Linked DNA regions of Sinorhizobium meliloti. The protein of the gene in region 4 binds, or shares a complex with, the protein of the main gene of each other region. Links are inferred from orthologs where the notes say so. Each region holds a gene or a part of one and is shown on either strand. Other genes may lie near its edges.

Region 1 (3,982 bases), 760 kb from region 4 along the record:
GCTTGGACGTGCGGACCGGCGGCCTTTGCGCCTGATTAGACGCGCGGCGCTGCAAGGATCGGGGGCCGGCTTCTTGCACTCTTGGTCGGCGCCGTTCATATAGTTCACGCACCCGCTGCAGCGTTCATATTGGACGCGCTACAGCGTTTCGAACGGCTGCATGGTCCGCCCGCGAAAAGGTCCGGTTTTCCGGCGCCATGCAGAGGAGACTTGAATGCCCACCCTCTTCCGCTTCCTGTTCATCTGCGCCGTCGCGGCCGGCATGGTCTATGGCACGATGGTGGCGCTCGTCACTTTCGTCGACCCGGTTGAGCGGGACGTGACGGTGCGCATTCCCTCCGAACGGGTCAACAAGCCGAAATGACGGATATGTCCGCAGCCTACGTCGAAGCCTTCCTGGAAATGATGAGCGCCGAGCGTGGAGCGGCGGCGAACACGCTGCAATCCTACGAGCGCGACCTCGAGGACGCGCGTTCCTTCCTGCGCTCGCGCGGCACCGGGCTCACCGACGCCTCGGCCGACGATCTCAGAAGCTATCTCTCCCATCTCGCAGGCCAGGGCTTCAAAGCGTCGTCGCAGGCGCGGCGGCTCTCGGCCCTCCGGCAATTTTACAAGTTCCTCTATGCGGAGGGGCTGCGCACGGACGACCCGACGGGCATCCTCGACGCGCCGAAGAAAGCCCGCACCCTTCCGAAGACCCTCAGCATCGAAGACGTCACCCGGCTGATCGGCCAGGCGGAAGCGGAGGCGAAATCCGGCAGCGACGACGTGATGGCGAAATTGCGCATGCACGCGCTGATCGAGCTCCTTTATGCGACAGGCATGCGCGTCAGCGAGCTCGTGTCGCTGCCGGCGAGCGTGCTTGCACAGAACGGGCGTTTTCTCATCATTCGCGGCAAGGGTAACAAGGAAAGGCTCGTACCGCTGTCGCAGGCGGCGATCCGCGCCATGCGGGCCTATGGGGAAGCACTGCAGGAAGAGAGTGCGGACAGCCCCTGGCTGTTCCCCTCCAATGGCAAGTCCGGCCATCTGCCGCGGCAGGTCTTTGCCCGCGACCTCAAGAGCCTTGCGGCACGGGCAGGCATCCGGGTGGCAGCGATTTCGCCGCACGTGCTGCGCCACGCCTTCGCCAGTCATCTGCTCGCCAACGGCGCCGACCTTCGTGCCGTACAGGAACTGCTCGGCCATTCAGACATTTCCACGACACAAATCTATACGCATGTGCTGGAAGAACGGCTTCACGACCTCGTGCAAAACCATCACCCCCTTGCCAAACAGGCGAAAAAACAGGATTAGGTCCGCCTGACGGTATGGCTTGGCAGGGCGGCCCTTGTCGAAAAACGATCGGAAACGCGTCTGATGCACAATTATCTCGACTTCGAAAAACCCATCTCTGATCTCGAAGGCAAGATTCTCGAACTGAAGAAGCTCGCCAGCGAAGACGAGAGCGTTAACACATCAGACGAGATCGCCCGATTGGAAGGGCGCGTCCGCGATGCGATGGTCGAGATCTATTCCAAATTGTCCCCCTGGCAGAAGACCCAGGTCGCTCGCCACCCCTCGCGTCCGCATTTCCTGGACTATGCCTCGCGCCTCTTCACCGAGTTCACGCCGCTTGCCGGCGACCGGAATTTCGCCAATGACGACGCGATCCAGGCGGGGCTTGCCCGCTTTCACGGCACGCCCGTCGCCGTCATCGGCCAGGAGAAGGGCAACGACACCAAGTCGCGCATCAAGCACAATTTCGGCAGCCCCCGACCCGAGGGCTATCGCAAGGCGACGCGCATAATGGAGATGGCCGACCGTTTCGGCCTGCCGCTGATAACGCTGGTCGACACGGCAGGCGCCTATCCGGGCGTCAACGCCGAGGAGCGGGGCCAGGCCGAGGCGATCGCCCGCTCGACCGAAATGTGCCTCAACGTCAAGGTGCCGATCGTCACCGTGGTGATCGGCGAAGGCGGTTCGGGCGGCGCGATCGCGATCGCGACCGGCAACCGCGTCTACATGCTGGAGCACGCGATCTACAGCGTGATCTCCCCGGAAGGTGCGGCCTCGATCCTCTGGCGCGACTCGACGCGCGCCAAGGAGGCCGCCAGCAACATGAAGATCACCGCCGAAGACCTGAAGTCGCTCGGCGTCATCGACGGGATAATCCCGGAGCCTGTCGGTGGAGCCCACCGTGACCCGGACGCGGTCATCAGCCGCACGGAAACCGTGATCGGCGACGCTCTCAAGGAGCTTTCCGCACGCAATGGCGACGAATTGCGGGCCGACCGGCGGCAGAAATATCTGAATATCGGCCGTAACCTCTGATTACGGCTCCGGCCCGAGCCGTTCCAATCCGAACCATTGCGATTATTCCCTGACGTCAGCAACCGGAAATCGGACTGTGGCCAAATCTTGGCCATATTCATGAGGTCATGAGAGATGGCCATTCGCAGGGGGCGCCTGCACGGTTAAGATTTCGTGAAGAATAATGACGTACTGATTCGTTGACGCCTGTCCTTCGTGGAACCGGCGTGCACGGATAGAATGTGGCTAGAACGGGCTTTTGCCGATGCGTTTCAGGAACCTTGTCCTCACCGCCGCTGTCGCAGCCGCTCTTGCGGGCTGCACCAACGAGACGCTCGATTCGGTCAACCTGTCGTCCGTCAAGAACAAGACCGAGTACCAGCTTTCCAGCAAGATGGTCAGCAAGATGCGCGAGCTGGGGATGCAGAAGACGTCCGCGATCCTGTTGCGCATCTTCAAGGAAGAAGGGACGCTCGAAGTCTGGAAGGCGAACACGGCGAACCGGTTCCAGCTTCTGAAGAGCTACAAGATCTGCGCCTGGTCGGGAAAACTCGGGCCCAAGATGAAGGAGGGAGACCGGCAGGCGCCGGAGGGATTCTATCCGCTCTATCCGAACCAGATGAACCCGAATTCGAGCTACTACCTGGCGATCAACACGGGCTATCCGAACACCTACGACAAGGCCAACGGCCGCACCGGCACGCATCTGATGATCCACGGTGCCTGCTCTTCGGCCGGCTGCTATTCGATGACGAACGAGCAGATCATCGAGATTTTCGCGCTCGCCCGCGACGCGTTCAAGGGCGGCCAGGAAAGCGTGCAGCTTCAGGCCTTTCCCTTCCGCATGACGGCGGAAAACATGGCGCGCCACCGCGACAATCCGAACATCGAATTCTGGAAAATGCTGAAGGCCGGCTACGACCAGTTCGAAGTGACCAAGCGCCCGCCGGCAGTGAATGTCTGCGAGAGGAAATACGTCTTCAATCAGCAGGCCGCGGGGCAGTTCAATGCGGCCGGCCAGTGCCCTGCCATGACGACGCCGCCGGCGCTGCAGATGGCGATGGCCAGCTACGACAAGGACTACCGGCGCGACTACGAGAAGGCATTGAAGAAATTCGACGGCATGGTCTGGTATGAGCCGACCGAGGCCGAACGCAAGGCGGTCGTCGCCGACCAGCGCAAGGGCCGCGAGCTTGCCTATGCGCCGACCGGCACCTCGCTCGATGCGGGCAAGCTGCTCAAGGTAAGCGATCTCGAGAAGAAGCTTGCCGAACAGAAAGAGGCCGAGGAAGCCAAGCAGGCAACCTTGATCCAGAAGGAAGCGCTGGAAAAGGCGGCCCGCGAAGGCAAGGGCCTGCCGGTGCCGCAGGCCAACCCGCTCGAGCGCCCCGTGGAGCAGGCAGCGGTGCAAGCCGAGCCCGCGAGGAAGTCGCTCTGGGGTCTGTTCTCTCGCAGCGAGCCCGCGGCCGCGCCGGCCGCACCCGCCGCCGAGGCTCCCGCGCAGCAGGGCGCAGGCCAGCCGGCCGCTCAACAGCCCGCACCGGGCCAGCCGCAAGCCGCCGCCGGCGGGCAACAGGCAGCACCGCCGGCGCAGGACAATGCTCAGGTTGCCGCCGCTCCCGCCGGGAATGCGCAAGCGCCGGCACCCGAACAGCAACCCGCCGAGCAGCCGAAGAAGCGCCCGTTCTGG
Region 2 (5,625 bases), 2.4 Mb from region 4 along the record:
CCGTCGGTCCGGACCGCCAGGGGCAGTTCGAAGACGTCGAGATCGGCATCGAGCGCCTGCATCTGGAGCAGGATGCCGGCAAGTCGATGCACGACCAGCATCCCGCCATGTCCTATGTCGACCTCAACCGGTCGGGCGTCGCGCTGATGGAGATCGTCTCGAAGCCGGACCTGCGTTCGTCGGACGAGGCGAAAGCCTATCTCACCAAGCTTCGCTCGATCCTGCGTTATCTCGGCACCTGCGACGGCAATATGGACGAGGGCTCGATGCGCGCGGACGTCAACGTCTCGGTTCGCCGTCCGGGCGAAGCTTTCGGCACGCGCTGCGAAATCAAGAACGTCAACTCGATCCGCTTCGTCGGCCAGTCGATCGAGTACGAGGCCCGTCGCCAGATCGCGATCCTTGAAGACGGCGGCGCGATCGACCAGGAGACCCGGCTCTTCGATGCCAACAAGGGCGAGACCCGCTCCATGCGTTCGAAGGAAGAGGCGCACGACTACCGCTACTTCCCCGATCCGGATCTCCTGCCGCTCGAGTTTGACGATGCCTTCGTGGAAGCGCTCAAGGCCGACCTTCCCGAATTGCCGGACGACAAGAAGGAACGCTTCGTTCGCGATCTCGGCCTGTCCGTTTACGATGCGTCCGTTCTCGTCTCGGAAAAGGCGATTGCCGATTACTTCGAAGCCGTGGCCGAAGGCCGTGACGGCAAGGCGGCGGCGAACTGGGTGATCAACGATCTTCTCGGCGCGCTGAACAAGGCCGGCAAGACCATCGAGGAAACGCCGGTCTCGCCGGCGCAGCTCGGCGGCATCATCGATCTCATCAAGGATGGCACCATTTCCGGCAAGCTCGCAAAGGACGTCTTCGAAATCCTTTGGAACGAGGGAGGCGATCCGGCCGAAATCGTCGAGAGCCGCGGTATGAAGCAGGTCACCGACACCGGTGCGATCGAGAAGGCGGTCGACGAGATCATCGCCGCCAATCCCGACCAGGTGGAAAAGGCCAAGGCGAAGCCGTCGCTCGCCGGCTGGTTCGTCGGGCAGGTGATGAAGGCGACCGGCGGCAAGGCCAATCCGCAGGCGGTGCAGGCCCTGGTAAAATCCAAACTCGGCATCGAGGAGTGACGATGTTCTTCGTCCGAACCGCGAGCGAGCGTGACCTCGAGAAGGTTCGCGCTCTGCTCGCCGAGACGTGGCACGCGACCTACGATACGTTCTACGGTGCCGAAAAGGTCAATGAACTGACGGCGAAGTGGCATTCGATCGAGGCCCTTCGCGCGCGCCTGCAGCGCAAGCATTCCGAGTTTGTCGTCGCCGACAACGGCAGCGAGCTTGCCGGCATGGGTTATGCCGCCATGTCCGAGTCGCTGGAAAAGACAGCCGTGCTGCACCAGCTCTATGTGCTGCCGAAGCATCAACGCCATGGCGTCGGCCGCGACATGTTCGCGGAGCTCGAGACCTGCTTCCCGGATGCGGAACGCATGCGGGTGGAGGTGGAGCCGCAGAACCTGCACGCGCTCGCCTTTTATCGCGCGCACGGATTTGTGGAAGTCGCAAAAACATCCAGTTGCGGCGACGAGCAGTCCGGCATACCGGCGCTCATCCTGGAAAAGCGCCTTTCCTGACCTTTCACGCCGCATCGATGCGAACACAGGCGCTTCGGCCTCGAGATGCGGGTGAAAGACCCGAGCCGGGAGCGGAATCACTGGACAAGGCGAAAGCGGCGCGGCATAAGCGGGGGCGAGATTTTGATATCCGGCCGGCTCCCATCGGCCGGTAAAGGACGATGCATATGAAGCTCCTGCTGCAGATTTTCACCTGGTGGAATGGACAGACGATCGGTACCCGGTTTCACACCTGGCGCCATGGCCAGCGCGTCGGGGAAGACGAATTCGGCAACGTCTACTATCAGGGCGGCACGGACTCCGAGGGACGGACGCGGCGTTGGGTGATCTACAACGGTCCCGCCGAGGCGTCTGCGATCCCGCCGGGCTGGCATGGCTGGATGCATCATCGCACCGACGTCTCCCCCGCCGACGAGAAATATGCGGTCCGCGAATGGCAGAAGCCGCACCGCGCCAACCCGACCGGTACGCCCAATGCCTACCGGCCGAAAGGGTCGATTGCCGGTGCCGGCAAGCGCCCGCGTGTGACCGGCGACTACGACGCCTGGACGCCGCGCTCCTGAGCCGGGCTTCTCGGGCATCGTCCCGCGACTTGCGGGACGATCACGGCGCAGCCACATTTCGGGTTTAGCGCCTGAAGTCCATCCGGGACTAACAGCAATGTGCGGGGGATTGGCGGTAATGGCGGGTTTCTGTCTGCGGGATTTGATTGGCCGGGGAGGGCGGTTTGCGGCCATTGCCCTTCTCCTTGCCGCTCCGGTGACGTCTGCCGTCGAAACCGCGCAGGCGGCACGCCTTTCCAACGCCGTGGCGGTCTTCTCCGGCATCGACAAGATCACCGGCCGCATCACCAGCTTTGACGTCTATATCGGCGAAACGGTGCAATTCGGTGCGTTGCAGGTAACTCCGCGCGTTTGCCACAGCCGCGACGAAACGGAAGCGCCGAAGACGACCACCTTTGTGGAGGTGGACGAAATCACGCTCGACCGGAAGATCCGCCGCATCTTTACCGGCTGGATGTTTGCCGACAGCCCGGGGCTCAACGCCGTCGAGCACCCCGTCTATGACGTTTGGCTGCAATCCTGCAAGTCCACCTCCGAAGTTCCGCCGCCCGACACTGCGGCAAAGCAATAGAGCACTTGACAAGGCGCCTTCTGCGATCGTTCTCCCTGTGCGTGTCACTGGAGCGACGCAAAGCGTAAGCCTTCCCTTTGAGAAGGCATAATCCTCAAAATTCGAGATTTGGCGAGGCGATCGCTTTCGCGAGCAGAACTTCGTACTGAGCCTTCGGCACGTCGACTGCGCCGAAGGACTTCAGGTGTTCGGTCGTGAACTGCGTGTCGAGGAGCTGAAACCCCTTCGACCTCAATCGCTCGACCAGATGGACGAGGCAGATCTTGGATGCGCCGGTGCGGCGCGAGAACATGCTCTCGCCGAAAAAGGCTGCGCCGAGTGAAACGCCGTAGAGGCCGCCGACGAGCGCATCTCCCTCCCAGGCCTCGACGCTGTGCGCATGACCCATATTGTGCAGGGCCGCATAGAGGGAGCGGATCGTGTCGTTGATCCACGTCGTCGGCCTGTCCGGTGCGGGCTGCGCGCACCCCTCCATGACTTCAGCGAAGGCCGTATCGAAGCGAATGTCGAAGGGGCGCCTGCGGATCGCTTTGGCGAGGCTGCGCGAGACGTGAAACCGGTCCAGCGGAATGATGCCGCGAATCTCGGGCTCGACCCAGAAAAGTTCCGGATCGTCGGCCGAGTCGGCCATGGGGAAGAGTCCGATCGAGTAGGCGCGCAACAACATGTCCGGCGTGATATCCGGTTGTTTGCTGCGCGTCTCCTTCAATGTCGTATCCTATGCGGATGTTGTGGCCAGATGGTGCTCCAGCCAATGGATATCATAATCGCCGTTTGCGATATCCTGATTGTTGATCAGGTCCTGAAAAAGGGGAAGAGTCGTCTTGATGCCGTCGATGACAAATTCGTCAAGCACGCGGCGCAGCCGCATCATGCACTCGACGCGCGTCCGGCCGTGGACGATCAGCTTACCGATCAGGCTGTCATAGTAGGGGGGTATGCGGTAACCCTGATAGGCGCCGCTGTCGACGCGCACACCGAGGCCGCCCGGGGCGTGGAAATGCGTGATCGTGCCCGGGGAAGGGACGAAGGTGCGCGGATCTTCGGCATTGATGCGGCATTCGATGGCGTGACCGGAGAAGACGATATCCTCCTGCTTGGCGGACAGGCCGGCTCCGGACGCCACGCGAATCTGCTCGTGCACGAGGTCGATCCCGGTGATCGCTTCGGTAATCGGGTGTTCGACCTGCAGGCGCGTGTTCATCTCGATGAAGTAGAACTCGCCGTTCTCGTAGAGGAATTCGATCGTGCCGGCGCCGCGATACTTCAACTTCTTCATCGCGTCGGCGCAGACCTGACCGATCTTCATGCGCTGTTCGACGTTCAGGGCCGGGGAGTTGGCTTCTTCCCATACCTTCTGATGGCGGCGCTGCAGCGAGCAGTCGCGTTCACCGAGATGGATCGCATTGCCTTCGCCGTCCCCGACGACCTGTATTTCGATATGGCGCGGCTTGCCGAGAAACTTCTCCATGTAGACCGCGTCGTTGCCGAATGCGGCCGCGGCTTCGGAACGTGCCGTCGCAACCGCATTTTCGAGTTCCTCCTCGGTGCGGGCGACCTTCATGCCGCGGCCACCGCCACCCGCCGTCGCCTTGATCAGCACGGGGAATCCGATCTGGCGGGCGATCTCCAGGGCATTCTCCGGCCTCACTTCGCCATCGGAGCCCGGAACGACCGGAATGCCGAGTTCTTCCGCCGTCTTCTTGGCGGTGATCTTGTCGCCCATGAGGCGGATGTGCTCGGCAGTCGGTCCGATGAAAGTGATGCCGTGCGCATCGAGGATATCGGCGAACTTGGCGTTCTCCGAGAGGAAGCCGTAACCCGGATGCACCGCATCCGCACCGGTGATCTCACAGGCGGCAACGATCTGATGGATGTTCAGATAGCTCTCGCGCGAAGGCGGCGGGCCGATGCAGACGCTCTCGTCGGCGAGCCGGACATGCATGGCGTCGCTGTCCGCCGTCGAGTGCACGGCTACGGTCGCGATGCCGAGCTCCTTGCAGGCGCGCAGGACGCGCAGAGCAATTTCGCCGCGATTGGCAATGAGGATTTTCGAGATCATCGCCACCGTGCCCTACTCGATCACGATCAGGGGTTCGCCATATTCGACCGGAGCGGCGTCCTGCACGAGAATTTCCGTCACCTTGCCGGAGCGGGGGGCGGGAATCTGGTTCATCGTCTTCATTGCCTCGATGATCAGGATCGTCTGACCTTCCTTTACCACCGCACCGACTTCGATGAAGGGGCGGGAACCCGGAGCCGGGGCGAGATAGGCGGTGCCGACCATGGGGGCCGTCACTGCGTTCTTGGCATTGTGACCGCCTTCGGCGGCACCCTGGGGCGCACCAGCCGGCTGGCCGGCGGCGATGGCGGGCGGCACCTGGTAGGCGGGCATCGCCGGCATGGACATGGCAACAGGCGTGCCGTTCCGCGAAACGCGGATGCGCAGATCGTCCTGTTCCACTTCGATCTCGGTCAGGTCGGTATCGTTGAGGATATTGGCGAGATCACGGATCAGCGCCTGATCGATACCCGGTTTCTTTTCAGCCATGGGATATGAGCCTCGTGTTCTTCTTATTTGGATTTTTCCGTCAGGTTCTTTAGCGCATGCAGCGCCAGAATGTAACTCTGTGCGCCGAAACCGCAGATAACGCCTTTGACGGCCGGCGCGATCATCGACTTGTGCCGGAATTCTTCGCGCGCATGAATATTGGAAAGATGCAGCTCCACCACGGGGACGGTGATCGCCCGAATGGCATCGTGCATGGCGATGGAGGTGTGTCCGTAGGCGGCGGGATTGATGGCGATGCCGACTGCCTTTTCGCCAGCCTCGTGCAACCAGTCGACCAAGGTGCCCTCATGGTTTG
Region 3 (8,017 bases), 2.4 Mb from region 4 along the record:
GAAGAGTCGTCTTGATGCCGTCGATGACAAATTCGTCAAGCACGCGGCGCAGCCGCATCATGCACTCGACGCGCGTCCGGCCGTGGACGATCAGCTTACCGATCAGGCTGTCATAGTAGGGGGGTATGCGGTAACCCTGATAGGCGCCGCTGTCGACGCGCACACCGAGGCCGCCCGGGGCGTGGAAATGCGTGATCGTGCCCGGGGAAGGGACGAAGGTGCGCGGATCTTCGGCATTGATGCGGCATTCGATGGCGTGACCGGAGAAGACGATATCCTCCTGCTTGGCGGACAGGCCGGCTCCGGACGCCACGCGAATCTGCTCGTGCACGAGGTCGATCCCGGTGATCGCTTCGGTAATCGGGTGTTCGACCTGCAGGCGCGTGTTCATCTCGATGAAGTAGAACTCGCCGTTCTCGTAGAGGAATTCGATCGTGCCGGCGCCGCGATACTTCAACTTCTTCATCGCGTCGGCGCAGACCTGACCGATCTTCATGCGCTGTTCGACGTTCAGGGCCGGGGAGTTGGCTTCTTCCCATACCTTCTGATGGCGGCGCTGCAGCGAGCAGTCGCGTTCACCGAGATGGATCGCATTGCCTTCGCCGTCCCCGACGACCTGTATTTCGATATGGCGCGGCTTGCCGAGAAACTTCTCCATGTAGACCGCGTCGTTGCCGAATGCGGCCGCGGCTTCGGAACGTGCCGTCGCAACCGCATTTTCGAGTTCCTCCTCGGTGCGGGCGACCTTCATGCCGCGGCCACCGCCACCCGCCGTCGCCTTGATCAGCACGGGGAATCCGATCTGGCGGGCGATCTCCAGGGCATTCTCCGGCCTCACTTCGCCATCGGAGCCCGGAACGACCGGAATGCCGAGTTCTTCCGCCGTCTTCTTGGCGGTGATCTTGTCGCCCATGAGGCGGATGTGCTCGGCAGTCGGTCCGATGAAAGTGATGCCGTGCGCATCGAGGATATCGGCGAACTTGGCGTTCTCCGAGAGGAAGCCGTAACCCGGATGCACCGCATCCGCACCGGTGATCTCACAGGCGGCAACGATCTGATGGATGTTCAGATAGCTCTCGCGCGAAGGCGGCGGGCCGATGCAGACGCTCTCGTCGGCGAGCCGGACATGCATGGCGTCGCTGTCCGCCGTCGAGTGCACGGCTACGGTCGCGATGCCGAGCTCCTTGCAGGCGCGCAGGACGCGCAGAGCAATTTCGCCGCGATTGGCAATGAGGATTTTCGAGATCATCGCCACCGTGCCCTACTCGATCACGATCAGGGGTTCGCCATATTCGACCGGAGCGGCGTCCTGCACGAGAATTTCCGTCACCTTGCCGGAGCGGGGGGCGGGAATCTGGTTCATCGTCTTCATTGCCTCGATGATCAGGATCGTCTGACCTTCCTTTACCACCGCACCGACTTCGATGAAGGGGCGGGAACCCGGAGCCGGGGCGAGATAGGCGGTGCCGACCATGGGGGCCGTCACTGCGTTCTTGGCATTGTGACCGCCTTCGGCGGCACCCTGGGGCGCACCAGCCGGCTGGCCGGCGGCGATGGCGGGCGGCACCTGGTAGGCGGGCATCGCCGGCATGGACATGGCAACAGGCGTGCCGTTCCGCGAAACGCGGATGCGCAGATCGTCCTGTTCCACTTCGATCTCGGTCAGGTCGGTATCGTTGAGGATATTGGCGAGATCACGGATCAGCGCCTGATCGATACCCGGTTTCTTTTCAGCCATGGGATATGAGCCTCGTGTTCTTCTTATTTGGATTTTTCCGTCAGGTTCTTTAGCGCATGCAGCGCCAGAATGTAACTCTGTGCGCCGAAACCGCAGATAACGCCTTTGACGGCCGGCGCGATCATCGACTTGTGCCGGAATTCTTCGCGCGCATGAATATTGGAAAGATGCAGCTCCACCACGGGGACGGTGATCGCCCGAATGGCATCGTGCATGGCGATGGAGGTGTGTCCGTAGGCGGCGGGATTGATGGCGATGCCGACTGCCTTTTCGCCAGCCTCGTGCAACCAGTCGACCAAGGTGCCCTCATGGTTTGACTGCCGGAAGTCGACGTCGAAGCCCAGGAGTTTGGCCTCCTCCTTGCACATGGCTTCGATGTCGGCAAGCGTCTTGCCGCCATAGATACCCGGTTCACGTTTGCCGAGCGCGTTCAGGTTTGGGCCGTTCAGCACAAAGATAGTCGAAGGCATAAAGGATTCCGGTCCGGTGATGGAGGGTTACCTATAGACTGATGGTTCCCCGAGGAAAAGCCCCCTGGGTTCCCGCGGGATTTGTCCACAAGTCGTGCTGTTCCGATAGGGCGAAAGCCGCCGGCGTGCCGGCCGGCCGTCAGCAGACCGTCTTGCCGCACGCACGCATGTTGGCGACTTTCTGTTCGATCTCAGGCGCCCCGACAGCGCCGAAGACCGCCTCGTTGCCGACGACATAGGAAGGCGTTCCCGTGATGCCGAGCTCGTTGGCGAGCGTATAGGCTTCGCGCACCGAGGCATCATACGGCCCGTCATCCATCTTTTCGCGCAACTGCGCTTCCGTCACCCCGAGCTTGGCCGCAACGGCGATCGCGGTTTCCTCCGTCGCCCGTTCCTCTGCCCCGAGCAGGGCGCGATGGAAATCGCCGTATTTCTCCGGTGCGATCACGCGGAAGGCGGCGCTGACCTTGTGGGCCGCGAGCGAATCCGGTCCGAGAATTGGGAGCTCCTTGAGAACGAATCGGACATTCTTGTCCTTGGCGAGGATGTCGTCCATGTCGGACATGGCCCGTTTGCAATAGCCGCAGTTGTAATCGAAGAATTCGACGATCGTCACATCGCCATCCGGATTACCGAGGGCTATGTCGTAGTCAGAGTTGAAGATCGCCTTCTTGTTGTCGGCGATTGCCGCCTGGGCGGTTTCCTGCTGCTTGGCCCGCTGCTTGGAGGTGAGCGCTTCCTGCACTTCCAGCATGATCTCCGGATTGGCGAGCAGGTACTCCTTGATGAAGGCGCCGAATTCCTCCTTCTGCTTGGCATCGAGCGCCGCCGCCGGCCCGGGCAGGGCGACGCCGGCAGCAAGCGCGATCAGGGATGCTGCGGCAATCATCTTCATCTTGAGCGTCATTCTTTCCTCGTGGTCTGCTGTTCTATGTCGGTCGTAGAGTCCGCACGCTTGCGTCAATGCGCCAGTTTGAAGACGACGACAAGTCCCGGCTTGCGCCGATTGGTTGAACCATAGGACCTGGCGCGGGCAAACGAAACGGCAAAATGGGCCGAATTGCGGCGTTCGCGGACTTGTGAAGCCGTAAGCGATGGGGCAAAGGGCATAGAGAAACTCGTGAGGACCAGTCATTTGGCACAGATGTCGAAACGCAGCGCAGTCGAGCCGTTCCACGCCATGGACGTGCTGGCCGAAGCCACGCGGCGGCGCGATTGCGGCCACCCGGTCATATCCATGGCGGTCGGTCAGCCCGCGCATCCTGCGCCGAAAGCGGCACTCGATGCGGCAAGGAGGGCGCTCGATCACGGTCGGCTCGGCTATACGGACGCTCTTGGCACACTCTCCCTGAAGAGGGCGATTGCCGCTCATTATCACAGCCGGCACGGCATCACGCTCGATCCGCAGCGGATTGCGGTGACGACCGGATCGTCGGCCGGGTTCAATCTCGCTTTTCTCGCCCTGTTCGATCCGGGCGATCGCGTGGCCATCGCCCGGCCAGGCTATCCCGCCTATCGCAACATCATGGCTGCGCTCGGCCTCGAAGTGGTCGAGATCGAAGCCAATGCCGAGGCCGGCTTCACTTTGACCCCGGACAGCCTCGAGCGCGCCGCGGCACGTGCCGGAAAACCGCTGAAGGGCGTGCTTCTCGCAAGCCCCGCGAACCCGACGGGAACGGTGACCGGCAAGGCGCAGCTGAAGGCGCTCGCCGACTATTGCCGGGACCACTCGATAGCCTTCATTTCCGATGAGATCTATCACGGCCTTACTTTCGCCGGGGAGGAGACGACGGCGCTTGAAGTCGCCGACGACGCCGTCGTGATCAACTCCTTCTCCAAATATTATTGTATGACCGGATGGCGCATCGGCTGGATGGTTCTGCCCGAGGCGCGGGTGCGTGCCTTCGAGCGCATCGCGCAGAGCCTCTATATTTCGCCGCCGGAGCTATCACAGATTGCCGCAGAGGCGGCCCTCGGCGCGCATGAGGAGCTCGACGGCTACAAGCGCGCCTATGCCGCGAACCGCGCATTGCTGCTCGAACGGCTGCCGCAGATCGGCTTTTCGATCGCCTCGCCGATGGACGGCGCATTTTACGCCTATGCGGATGTCAGCCGCTTCACCAATGACAGCATGGCCTTCGCCCGTCGGATGCTGGCCGAGATCGACGTTGCGGCAACGCCCGGCTTCGACTTCGATCCCCTCGAAGGGCATCGCACCATGCGCTTTTCCTATGCGGGCGCGGCTACCGAGATGGAGGAGGCGATGAACCGCATCGCGCGCTGGCTGGCCTAGATCACGATGTTTTTAGGTCGGGTCGACCTAAAAACATGAACGTGATCGATTCCAATAGTTTAGAGCGGGATGCGGGCGGAAAACCGCACACACTTTTCCTCATCCCGCTCTAAGGCCTGTTGAGGTTCATCCGGAGTTTATGACGGCTGCTGCGAGATGGGTGATGGCGTTGGAGCTCTGGGCTGTTTTGTCGGCGCGCATGGCCTGGCTCTAACCGGCCTGTGAAACCTATCGGAGGACTGCAATCTCTCCTCACCTCGTCTCTGTGCTTGTCACAGAGATCCAGCAGCGCCGCGTCTGCGGCGCGGAAGAGTTTTTTCAGCCCAAGGACTTGGTCTGGCTGGATCCCTGTGACGAGCACAGGGATGAGGAAATCAAACAGGCCGCGGCGGGTATCCCGGATCTCAACAGGCCTTTAGAGCGCTTCACGTTTCACTGGACGGCGAAACGCTTAGGTCGTTGGACCAAGCACCTCCGGACGGAGAGCTGTCATGCTTTGCGTGGAAGTGCTCTGCTCCAGACATGGGTATCCGCACATCGGCCGGTTACGCGTGGCTTACCAATTGCCGGGGTCTGCAGTGTGATCGACACTGGCAAATTCATCTGCCTTTTTCCGGTCCAGTATCAGGCTGGTTGCAATCTTCGTTTCATCCGTGACCGAATAATGCAGAGGTGCCGGCCCGTTGGTCAGTTGCTGATACATGAGCAAGGCGGCCTCCTCGGCAGTGTCGGCTTCGAACTCTTCCGTAACGATGACTGTGAACTTGCGCATGGCCTCGTCCTCCCTGCGGGAAAGTATAGAGCGGGATAAGGAAAAGCGTGTGCCGCTTTCCGTCCGGAAAGTGCGGAGTTTTCAAAGAGGCAGGTCACAACTGAGCCGCCACGCGGCCCCAGCATGAAAAAGCCCGGATCGCTCCGGGCTTTTTCCTATTCTTCTTAGAAGAAGCTGCGGCGCTGCCACCAGCCGCCCTTTTTGGGTTTTGTCGGCTCCTCTTCGCCCTCGCCCTTGCTGGACGTCACGACCGGCTCGGTAGCGATCGCCGACAGATCCCGGTTTGCGCGCGCGGGCTTTGCGCCTTCCAGATCGGCAACAGCTTCCTCCACGGCCTCGGGGGCGGCTTCGGTTGCTTCGGGTTGGGCCTCGACGGTCTTCTCGGCTACTTCATCGACACTCTCGGCCGGCTCCTCGGCCTTGACTGCTTTCTTGCGGCTGCGCCGGGGTTTTGCCGGTTTCGGCTCCTCCGCTGCTGCCTCGACGGCAGCGGCTGCCGCGATATCCGGTGACGTCTCCTCGGCTGCCGCGGCTGGGGCGACTTCCGCCTCTGCGTCGTCGCCGGCTCCTTCGCCGGCGTCTGCAGCCATGCCGGTCTCGCCCTCGGCATCGGCCAGTTCGTCCTGACGACTGCGGCGGCCGCCACGCTTGCCGCGGCGGCGACGCTTGCGCTTCTGCTCGCTATCGCCATTCAGGGCATCCGTAGCGTCGACTTCATCCTCGGCATCGTCCACGGCGGCTTCGTCGCCGGTCTCGTCCTCAGCCGCGTCGGCGGCGTCAGCGAAGGCCTCGTCCGCCCCCTGACCCGCACCCTTGCCGCGCCGGCGGCGACGACGCTTGCGCTTGCGGCCGCCTTGTTCGTCGGTCTGCCCCTTTTTCTGGTCCTGACGCTCGGCAGCAATCTCTTCCACTTCCTCTTCGTCGGACTCCTCCTCGATGAGGACCTCTTCTTCGTCTTCCGGCTCCGGCTCGAACTGCAGGATCTGGTCGATCCTCACCGGATTTTCGACCGGTTCACCGCGATCGATCGCGAAGTGCTGCGCACCGACATGAGCGTCCGCTTCGATGAAGATGGAGACACCGAAGCGCTGCTCGTAGTCCGTGATCGAACTGCGCTTCTGATTGAGCAGGTAGAGCGCGATATCGGGTGTCGTCCGCACGCTGATGTCGTGCGTGGTGTTCTTGAGCAGATGTTCCTCGATGCCGCGCAGGACATGCAGGGCAACGGAGGATTGCGAGCGAATGTGGCCCGTGCCGTTGCAGTGCGGGCAGGTCTGCATCGTGCTTTCCAGCACCGAGGCGCGGATGCGCTGGCGAGACATTTCGAGCAGGCCGAAATGCGAGATGCGGCCGACCTGGATACGGGCACGATCGTTCTTCAGGCAATCCTTGAGCTTCTTCTCGACGGAGCGGTTGTTCCGCTTCTCTTCCATGTCGATGAAGTCGATGACGATCAGGCCGGCAAGGTCGCGAAGGCGCAATTGCCGCGCTACTTCCTCGGCTGCCTCGAGATTCGTCTGGAGAGCCGTATCCTCGATCGAGTGCTCGCGCGTCGAACGACCGGAGTTCACATCGATGGAAACCAGAGCTTCGGTCTGGTTGATGATGATGTAGCCGCCCGACTTCAGCGTCACCTGCGGCTGCAGCATGCGATCGAGCTGTGCTTCGATGCCGGAGCGGGAGAAGATCGGATGCACGTCGCGATAGGGCTGCACGACCTTTGCGTGGCTCGGCATCAGCATCTTCATGAAGCCCTTGGCTTCCTTGTAGCCTTCCTCGCCCGAAACGACGATCTCGCTGATGTCCTTGTTGTAGAGGTCGCGGATCGATCGCTTGATAAGGCTGCCCTCCTCGTAGACGAGGCAGGGGGCAGTCGAGTTCAGCGTCAGCGTGCGGACGTTCTCCCACAGGCGCATGAGATATTCGAAGTCGCGCTTGATCTCGACTTTCGTGCGATTGGCTCCGGCGGTGCGCAGGATCACACCCATCCCCTGCGGCACGTCGAGACCGCGGGCGATCTCCTTCAGACGCTTGCGGTCCTGCAGGTTGGTGATCTTGCGCGAAATACCGCCGCCGCGCGCCGTGTTCGGCATGAGAACGGAGTAGCGGCCGGCGAGCGAAAGATAGGTCGTGAGTGCCGCACCCTTGTTGCCGCGCTCTTCCTTTGCGACCTGCACCAGCAGGATCTGCCGGCGCTTGATCACTTCCTGGATGCGGTATTGCTTGCGCGGCTTGCGGATATGACGATCCGCCACCTCTTCCATGGCATCTTCGGCGCCGACGGATTCGATGATTTCCTTTTCGCCGTCGTGATTGTCGTCGTCATCGTCGTCGTCACGCTGACGGCGCGCGTCGATATCCTCGGAGATCGAGTCGGTATCGACCACCGCGGCCATTTCGTTCTTGTCGCCTTCGCCGTCTTCCGACGGGCCGCTTTCAGGCGCCACGGCCTCTTCGTCGGCCTTCGGCTTCGCGCGGCGGGTACGCTTCGGCTTGGCCTTGGCCTTCGGCTTCTCCGCAGCGGCCTCAGCGGCTTCTCCGGCTGCCTCGGCGGCTTCGGCCTGTGCCACGACTTCGGCAACCGTATCGCCAGCCGGCGCGAATTTCTGTTCCGCCACGGTGTCGTTCGGCTCGTCATCGTCGCGGCGAGCCTCTTCGGCTTCCGCCTTCAACAGGGCCTGACGATCGGCGAGGGGAATCTGGTAGTAGTCGGGATGGATTTCGGCGAAGGCCAGAAACCCGTG
Region 4 (6,923 bases):
GGTCGCGCTCCTCGAAGGTGGCCATCGCCTCGGCAATGACATGGCCGGCGCCCGGATTGTGTCCGCCGTCGATCCAGATCTCGGCGCCCGGCGGGCCGAAATGCGAGAGCCTGCCGCCGGCGAGGCGCTGCAGGCGTCCCGGCCACTCGACGCCGGCCAACCCTTTCTCGATAGCCGCCTCGGGAACATCGAAGCCGGCTGCCCGAACGGCACGGATCGCCGCCGCGGCATTGGCATATTGATGCCGGCCCGGCAGGCGCGGCAGCGGCAGATCCGCAAGGCCGTTCTCATCCTGGAAGATCAGCCTGCCGAACTCCTCATGCGCCATGAAATCCTGTCCGTAGACGGATATGGGGCAGCCGAGACGTTCGGCGGTCGCGATCAGCACATCGCGCGCACTCTCTTCCTCCTGGTGGCCGATCACCACCGGGCAGCCGCGCTTCATGATCCCCGCCTTTTCCGCAGCGATCAGTTCGACCCGGTCGCCGAGATAGGCCTGATGATCGAGCGAGATCGGCATGATCACGGAGACGGCCGGCCGGGCGATCACATTGGTCGCATCGTAGCGTCCGCCGAGGCCGACTTCTATGATCGCGACATCGGCCGGATGCTCGGCGAAGAGCAGGAAGGTGACCGCGGTCAGGATTTCGAACACGGTGATCTTCTCACCGCCATTCGCTTCTGCAACGCGGCGTACGGCATCGGCAAGCACGGGGTCGCTGACCAGGGCGCCCTTGCCGCCCTTTACACCCAGGCGATAGCGCTCGTGCCAGTTCACCAGATGCGGCGACGTGTGGACATGGACGCTGAGGCCCGCGGCCTCCAGGATCGCCCGGCAGAAGGCCGTGACCGAGCCCTTGCCGTTGGTGCCGGCCACGTGGATGACCGGCGGCAGGCGCTCGTGAGGATTGCCGAGGGCAGCAAGCAGCCGCGTGATCCTGTCGAGCGAAAGGTCGAACCCCTTGGGATGCAGCGCGAGAAGCTTCTCGATCTCCTGCGCCGCCTCGCTGACCTCAGTCGCCGTCATGATGGTAGCCCTAATCTAGGCGCTCGCGGCCACCGGCAGCGGGGCCAACTCCGTCGCGGTATCGCGCTTGACCGCCTTGGCCGGCTTCTTCATCAGAATGTTGAGAACGCGCGCGAGCGTCTCCGGGATGTCGTGGCGCTTGACGACCATGTCGACCATGCCATGCTCCAGCAGATATTCCGAAGTCTGGAAGCCTTCGGGAAGCTTTTCCCGCAGCGTCTGCTCGATCACCCGTTTGCCGGCAAAGCCGATTTCCGCGCCGGGTTCGGCCATGTGGATATCGCCCAGCATCGCATAGGATGCGGTGACGCCACCGGTCGTCGGGTTCGTCAGGACGACGATATAGGGAAGGCCCGCTTCCTTGAGCATGTTAAGAGCCACGGTCGTCCGCGGCAGCTGCATCAGCGACAGGATGCCTTCCTGCATGCGGGCGCCGCCCGAGGCCGGGAACATCACCAGCGGGCACTTCTCCGCTATCGCGCGCTCGAAGGCCTTCACGATCGCTTCGCCCGCGGCAATGCCCAGCGAGCCGCCGATGAAGTTGAACTCATGCGCGACGGCGACGAGCTTGATGCCCTGGACCTGGCCGAGGCCGGCAACGATCGTGTCCTCGAGTTCGGTCTTGGCGCGGCTGTCGCGCAGGCGATCGGAGTACTTCTTCGAGTCGCGGAACTTGAGCGGGTCCTGCGCCACCTTGGGCTGCGGGAAGGCCTCGTAGATTCCGCCGTCGAAGAGATCCTTCAAACGGGCCTTCGCCGGCATCTTCATGTGGAAGCCGGACTGCGGGATGACCCATTTGTTCTCTTCCAGATCGCGATGGAACACCATCTCGCCCGTTTCAGGGCACTTGATCCAGAGGTTCTCCGGAACTTCCCTGCGGCCGAGCATCGAGTTGATCTTCGGCCGAACGTAGTTTGTGATCCAGTTCAATTAAGCAGTCTCCTGAAGATTTTCCTTCGGCTTGTGCGCGTCAATATGGGCAATTATTCGGCTGCAGCAAGCCGTGCCGCCCGTACGCCGGCCGCAAGCCCCCTGACGAGCGCTTCGACACCCGGGACCGTCGCTTCCGTTGCCCGGCCTTCTTCGGTCAAGCTCGACGCGATCTGATTGACGATCGCCGTGCCGACGACGACGCCGTCTGCGGATGCGCCGATGGCGCGCGCATGGTCGGCGGTCTTCACCCCGAAGCCGACGCAGACAGGCAAGGGCGTATGCGCCTTGATGCGCGCGACCGCTCCGGCGATCAGCGACGGATCGGGCAGCGCCGAGCCGGTGATCCCGGTCATCGAGACGTAATACACGAAACCCGACGTGTTTTCGAGAACCTTGGGCAGGCGGCGATCGTCCGTCGTGGGCGTTGCCAGGCGGATGAAGCTGATGCCCTTCTCAAGTGCCGGAATGCAGAGTTCGTCGTCCATTTCCGGGGGCAGATCGACGACGATCAGGCCGTCGACGCCGGCCTCGAGTGCGTCCGCCAGGAACCGCTCGACGCCATAGATATAGATCGGGTTGTAATAGCCCATCAGCACGATGGGGGTGCGCTGGTCCTCCGCCCGGAAGAGCCGGGCGAGCTCCAGCGTCTTGGCGAGAGACTGCCCCGCCTTCAGCGCGCGCTGGCCGGCGAGCTGGATCGCCGGTCCATCGGCCATCGGGTCGGAAAAGGGCACGCCGAGTTCGATGATGTCGGCACCCGCCTGCCGCAGCGCCTTCATGATCGCCAGCGACGTGTCGAAATCCGGGTCGCCGCCCATGAAATAGGTCACGAGGACCGGGCGCCCCTCGGCCGCCACGTCGGCGAACCGTTGCTCCATGCGTGCGGTCATGATCTTTACTGCCCCATACCGAGAATTTTGCCGACGGTGAAAATGTCCTTGTCGCCGCGACCGGAGAGATTCATCAGGATGATCTCGTCCTTGCCCATTTTCGGCGCGCGCTTGATGACTTCGGCAAGCGCATGGGACGGTTCGAGCGCCGGGATGATGCCTTCGAGCCGCGTCAGCGTCTGAAAGGCCTCGAGTGCCTCATGATCCATGATCGGCACATATTCGACGCGGCCGATGTCGTTCAGCCAGGCATGTTCCGGTCCGATGCCAGGATAATCGAGCCCGGCCGAGATCGAATGGCCTTCCTTGATCTGGCCGTCACCGTCCTGAAGAAGATAGGTGCGGTTGCCGTGGAGCACGCCGGGCGAGCCGGCGGTCAGCGAAGCGCAATGCTCGTCGCCGTCGAGCCCCTTGCCACCCGCTTCGACGCCGACGATCCTGACGCCCTCGTCGTCGAGGAACGAATGGAAGATGCCGATCGCATTGGAACCGCCGCCGACGGCGGCGACGACGAGATCGGGAAGCCGGCCTTCGGCTTCGAGGATCTGCTGCTTGGCTTCCTCACCGATGACTGCCTGGAAGTCGCGCACCATCTCCGGATAGGGATGCGGGCCGGCGGCCGTGCCTATCAGGTAATAGGTGCTGTCGACATTGGTCACCCAGTCGCGCAACGCCTCGTTCATGGCGTCCTTGAGGGTGCCGTTGCCGGCGGTCACCGGCTTCACCTCGGCGCCGAGAAGCTTCATGCGGAAGACGTTCGGCGCCTGCCGCTCCACGTCGGTCGCACCCATGTAGACCACGCAGGGCAGGCCGAAGCGCGCCGCGACCGTCGCCGATGCCACTCCGTGCTGGCCGGCGCCGGTTTCTGCGATGATGCGGGTCTTGCCCATGCGCTTGGCGAGCAGGATCTGGCCGATGCAATTGTTGATCTTGTGGGAGCCCGTGTGATTGAGCTCCTCGCGCTTGAAATAGATCTTGGCGCCACCGAGTTCGGCCGTCAGGCGCTCGGCGAAATAGAGCGGGCTCGGCCGGCCGATATAGTGGGTGCCGAGATTTTCGAGTTCCGCCTTGAAAGCCGGATCGTTCTTCGCCCTCGCCCATTCATCCTGGAGATCGAGGATCAGCGGCATCAGCGTCTCGGCGACGAAGCGCCCGCCGAATATGCCGAAACGGCCCTCTTCATCGGGTCCGGACCTGAAGGAGTTCGGTTTAGGCGGTTGATTCACGTCTTGCTCCCTGATCACGGCCGCTCAAGCTTCCGCCCGGCGGACCGCTTCGAAAAACGCTTCCATGAGCGTCAGATCCTTGATCCCCGGCGCGCTTTCCACTCCGGAGGATGTATCGATGGCGCGGGCGCCGGTCAGCGCAAGTGCGTCTGCGATGTTGCCCGCGTTCAATCCACCGGAAAGCATGTAATCGACGCTTCCGTCAAGCGCGTCGAGAAGCCGCCAGTCGAAAGAAATCCCGTTGCCGCCCGGCAGATCGGAACCGGCCGGAGGCTTCGCATCCAGGAGAAAACGGTCGACGATGCCCAAATAGGGATCGATCCGCTCCAGATCGGAGGCCTCACGGACGGCAAGCGCCTTCATCACCGGAAGACCATAAAGCGCCTTGATGGAAAGGACCCGCTCCGGAGTTTCGGAACCGTGAAGCTGGAGGACGTCGGGGTCGAGCGCCGACACGATCTCGTCGAGACCGTCATTGTCCGCATCGACCGTGACCGCAACGATCTTCGCGCGCCCGCGGGCGCGCGCGGCAAGGCGGCCGGCATCGTCCGGTTCGATGTTGCGGGGGCTCTTGGGAAAGAAGATGAAGCCTACGTGGGAAGCGCCGAGCGCGACGGCACGCTCCACGGCCTCGGCCGTCTTCAAACCACAGATTTTCACTTCCGTTTTCATGGAAAGCGACCTTGCATGAAATGCCGCCCGAGTCGAGCAAAACCGTTGCACGGCAGCGGCCAATCTTAGGGCGAGGGCGGCGGCGGGCATCCGGTGTTTTTCGAGCGAACCAAGCCGGCCCCCCTCATCCGCCTGCAGGAACCTTCTCCCCGCAAGCGGGGCGAAGGGACAAGCGGCATGCTCCGTCAGTCCCCTCTCCCCGCCCGCGGGTTGAGGGGCCGTTTCGCCACTCTCGATCTACCCGAAATCGATCGCATGCAGCATCGTGCCGTTGCGCTTGAGCCAGTGCTTGGCATCCTTCGTTTCCGGGCACAGGCTTTCGCACAACGCCCAGAAACGCGGTCCATGATTCATTTCCTGAAGATGGGCGACCTCGTGTGCCGCGAGATAAGCGATCACCTTCGGCGGCGCCATGGCAATCCGCCAGGAAAAGCTCAAATCGCCCTCGGCGGAGCAGGAGCCCCAACGGCTGCGGGTGTCCTTCAGGCTGAGGGAGCGTGCCCTGCGCCCCGTCCTGCCCGCATAAACGGCGACCAGGCGCTCGAGTTCGCTGCGGGCTTCCTTCTTGAGATAGTCGGCGATGCGCCGGCGCAGATGCTCCTCGGCACCGCCCACCCTCAGAACCGCCTCGTCGTCGATCACGAGCGCTTCGGTCAAGCCGCGCAGGCGGCCCGTTCTCTCGATGCGGTGCGCAACGCCGCGAACAAGGATGGTGCCGCCGTCCTCGAGCTCGCTTTCGCCGGAAAAGCGGGCGAGCTTGGTCATCAACCAGCCTTGGTGCCGGATGAGAAAGGCGCTGACCTCGCGCTCCGGCAAGCCCTCCGGCACGGTGAGCTTCAACGCTCGCCCGCCGGGCTCGATGCGAAGCGTCATCCGCGTCGCTCGCGCATTTTGCCGAATGGTCAGGGGAAGGACCTTGCCGGCGACCTCGATGTCACGGATGACATCAAGGGGCGGTCCACTGCCACGGCGCCGCTTGAGAGATGAAAACATGAGGCCGTTCTAGCCGATTCGCAGGGCACTTGGCAGATGGACGAGTAACATCCGGCGTTTCACATGAAACACCGGATGTCATGAAACACCGGATGCGATCAGCTCGATTCGAAGCCGGCTTCCGGACCGGTGCGGCCGTTCTTGCGTTCGCGCATGAAGCGGTCGAATTCCTCCTGGTCCTTTGCACGACGGAGCTCGCGTACATAGCCGTCGAATTCCTCGCGCATCTCGTCGAGCTTGCGGCGCTCCTCGTCGAGACGGGCAAGTTCCGCTGTCCGCCAGTCGTCGAAGGCGACATTGCCCGTACGATGATGTGCCCATTGTCCCCGGCGGTTCCGTTTGAAGCCGGCACACATGCGATCCACTCCTTCATTGGCGTCCTTCTTGAACGCCCTCAGCTTGTCGCCGAAGAGGATGTAGGCGAGCATTGCTAGGCCGAGCGGCCAGAACACAATGAAACCCAGCACCATCAATGCAATGGTCGCAGGCGTCCAGTCCGGACGGATCAGTGCAGATTGGTTCATCTTCAGGATTCCTCGCAGTCGGCGGGCCGCCCTTCGCGGCCCGATGAAAACGATGTGGGAAACCCACAGCCCCGACGCAAGACATTGTATCAAGGAATCGGACAACCCCCTGACTTTGCTCCGGCAAATCGAGCGCTCCAATGACGCGCTCAGGCCGACTTGCCGCCCTTGATGAGCTGTTTGACCGGCTTCGCATGGCGTGAATGCCGGCGCTGGAAGGCGACTATGCGCGGTGCGATCTCGCGGCGGAAACGCGAACCGTTGAAGACGCCGTAATGGCCGACGTCGGGCTGCATGTAGTGCTGCCGCATAGAATCGGGAATGCCGGTGCAGATCGTCTGCGCCGCCTTGGTCTGGCCGAGGCCGGAAATGTCGTCGTTCTCGCCCTCGACGGTCAGCAGCGCGACGCGTCGGATCGCCGTCGGATCGACACGCTTGCCGCGGTGGATCATCTCGCCCTTGGGCAGCGCATGTTGCATGAACACCACCTGCACGGTCTGCAGGTAGAACTCCGCGGTCAGATCCATCACCGCCAGATATTCGTCGTAGAAGTCACGGTGTTTTTCGGCCGCATCGCCATCGTTCTTGACCAGATGGGCGAAGAACTCCTTGTGGGCGATCAGGTGCCGGTCGAGGTTCATCGACATGAAGCCGGAAA

Evidence for each region.
Region 1: the proteins of accD (region 4) and JOH52_RS09805 are in contact, whole or in part, in a solved structure (PDB 8UXZ), measured with the Escherichia coli proteins. The link is inferred for Sinorhizobium meliloti from one-to-one orthologs.
Region 2: the proteins of accD (region 4) and accC are in contact, whole or in part, in a solved structure (PDB 8UXZ), measured with the Escherichia coli proteins. The link is inferred for Sinorhizobium meliloti from one-to-one orthologs.
Region 3: the proteins of accD (region 4) and accB are in contact, whole or in part, in a solved structure (PDB 8UXZ), measured with the Escherichia coli proteins. The link is inferred for Sinorhizobium meliloti from one-to-one orthologs.

Annotation. Positions count from the first base shown.
Region 1 is NZ_JAGIOS010000001.1:2,086,390-2,090,371, reverse strand. Bases 396-3,336 are described here. They hold JOH52_RS09805 (acetyl-CoA carboxylase carboxyltransferase subunit alpha), read left to right. Parts: upstream 396-1,359; coding sequence 1,360-2,313; downstream 2,314-3,336. Other genes in these bases: JOH52_RS09800 (L,D-transpeptidase family protein), read left to right, coding at 2,558-3,336; xerD (site-specific tyrosine recombinase XerD), read left to right, coding at 396-1,296. Also shown: JOH52_RS09815 (hypothetical protein), read left to right, coding at 215-364; more of xerD, read left to right, coding at 361-395; more of JOH52_RS09800, read left to right, coding at 3,337-3,982. UniProt on the Escherichia coli protein: Component of the acetyl coenzyme A carboxylase (ACC) complex. First, biotin carboxylase catalyzes the carboxylation of biotin on its carrier protein (BCCP) and then the CO(2) group is transferred by the carboxyltransferase to acetyl-CoA to form malonyl-CoA.
Region 2 is NZ_JAGIOS010000001.1:3,750,316-3,755,940, reverse strand. What follows is about bases 2,649-5,625. They hold accC (acetyl-CoA carboxylase biotin carboxylase subunit), read right to left. Parts: upstream 4,821-5,625; coding sequence 3,477-4,820; downstream 2,649-3,476. Other genes in these bases: aroQ (type II 3-dehydroquinate dehydratase), read right to left, coding at 5,333-5,625; accB (acetyl-CoA carboxylase biotin carboxyl carrier protein), read right to left, coding at 4,833-5,309; aat (leucyl/phenylalanyl-tRNA--protein transferase), read right to left, coding at 2,853-3,467; JOH52_RS18260 (DUF2155 domain-containing protein), read left to right, coding at 2,649-2,758. Outside these bases: Asp-tRNA(Asn)/Glu-tRNA(Gln) amidotransferase subunit GatB, read left to right, coding at 1-1,124; JOH52_RS18270 (GNAT family N-acetyltransferase), read left to right, coding at 1,127-1,624; JOH52_RS18265 (NADH:ubiquinone oxidoreductase subunit NDUFA12), read left to right, coding at 1,792-2,187; more of JOH52_RS18260, read left to right, coding at 2,306-2,648. UniProt on the Escherichia coli protein: This protein is a component of the acetyl coenzyme A carboxylase complex; first, biotin carboxylase catalyzes the carboxylation of the carrier protein and then the transcarboxylase transfers the carboxyl group to form malonyl-CoA.
Region 3 is NZ_JAGIOS010000001.1:3,744,353-3,752,369, reverse strand. What follows is about bases 1-2,888. They hold accB (acetyl-CoA carboxylase biotin carboxyl carrier protein), read right to left. Parts: upstream 1,739-2,888; coding sequence 1,262-1,738; downstream 1-1,261. Other genes in these bases: JOH52_RS18235 (DsbA family protein), read right to left, coding at 2,348-2,888; aroQ (type II 3-dehydroquinate dehydratase), read right to left, coding at 1,762-2,208; accC (acetyl-CoA carboxylase biotin carboxylase subunit), read right to left, coding at 1-1,249. Also shown: more of JOH52_RS18235, read right to left, coding at 2,889-3,115; JOH52_RS18230 (pyridoxal phosphate-dependent aminotransferase), read left to right, coding at 3,344-4,501; JOH52_RS18225 (hypothetical protein), read right to left, coding at 5,058-5,273; JOH52_RS18220 (Rne/Rng family ribonuclease), read right to left, coding at 5,438-8,017. UniProt on the Escherichia coli protein: This protein is a component of the acetyl coenzyme A carboxylase complex; first, biotin carboxylase catalyzes the carboxylation of the carrier protein and then the transcarboxylase transfers the carboxyl group to form malonyl-CoA.
Region 4 is NZ_JAGIOS010000001.1:1,325,112-1,332,034, forward strand. The notes cover bases 1-2,995. They hold accD (acetyl-CoA carboxylase, carboxyltransferase subunit beta), read right to left. Parts: upstream 1,958-2,995; coding sequence 1,043-1,957; downstream 1-1,042. Other genes in these bases: JOH52_RS06310 (bifunctional folylpolyglutamate synthase/dihydrofolate synthase), read right to left, coding at 1-1,027; trpA (tryptophan synthase subunit alpha), read right to left, coding at 2,011-2,850; trpB (tryptophan synthase subunit beta), read right to left, coding at 2,856-2,995. Also shown: more of trpB, read right to left, coding at 2,996-4,076; JOH52_RS06330 (phosphoribosylanthranilate isomerase), read right to left, coding at 4,101-4,748; JOH52_RS06335 (M48 family metallopeptidase), read right to left, coding at 4,986-5,741; JOH52_RS06340 (DUF2852 domain-containing protein), read right to left, coding at 5,840-6,265; phaZ (polyhydroxyalkanoate depolymerase), read right to left, coding at 6,415-6,923.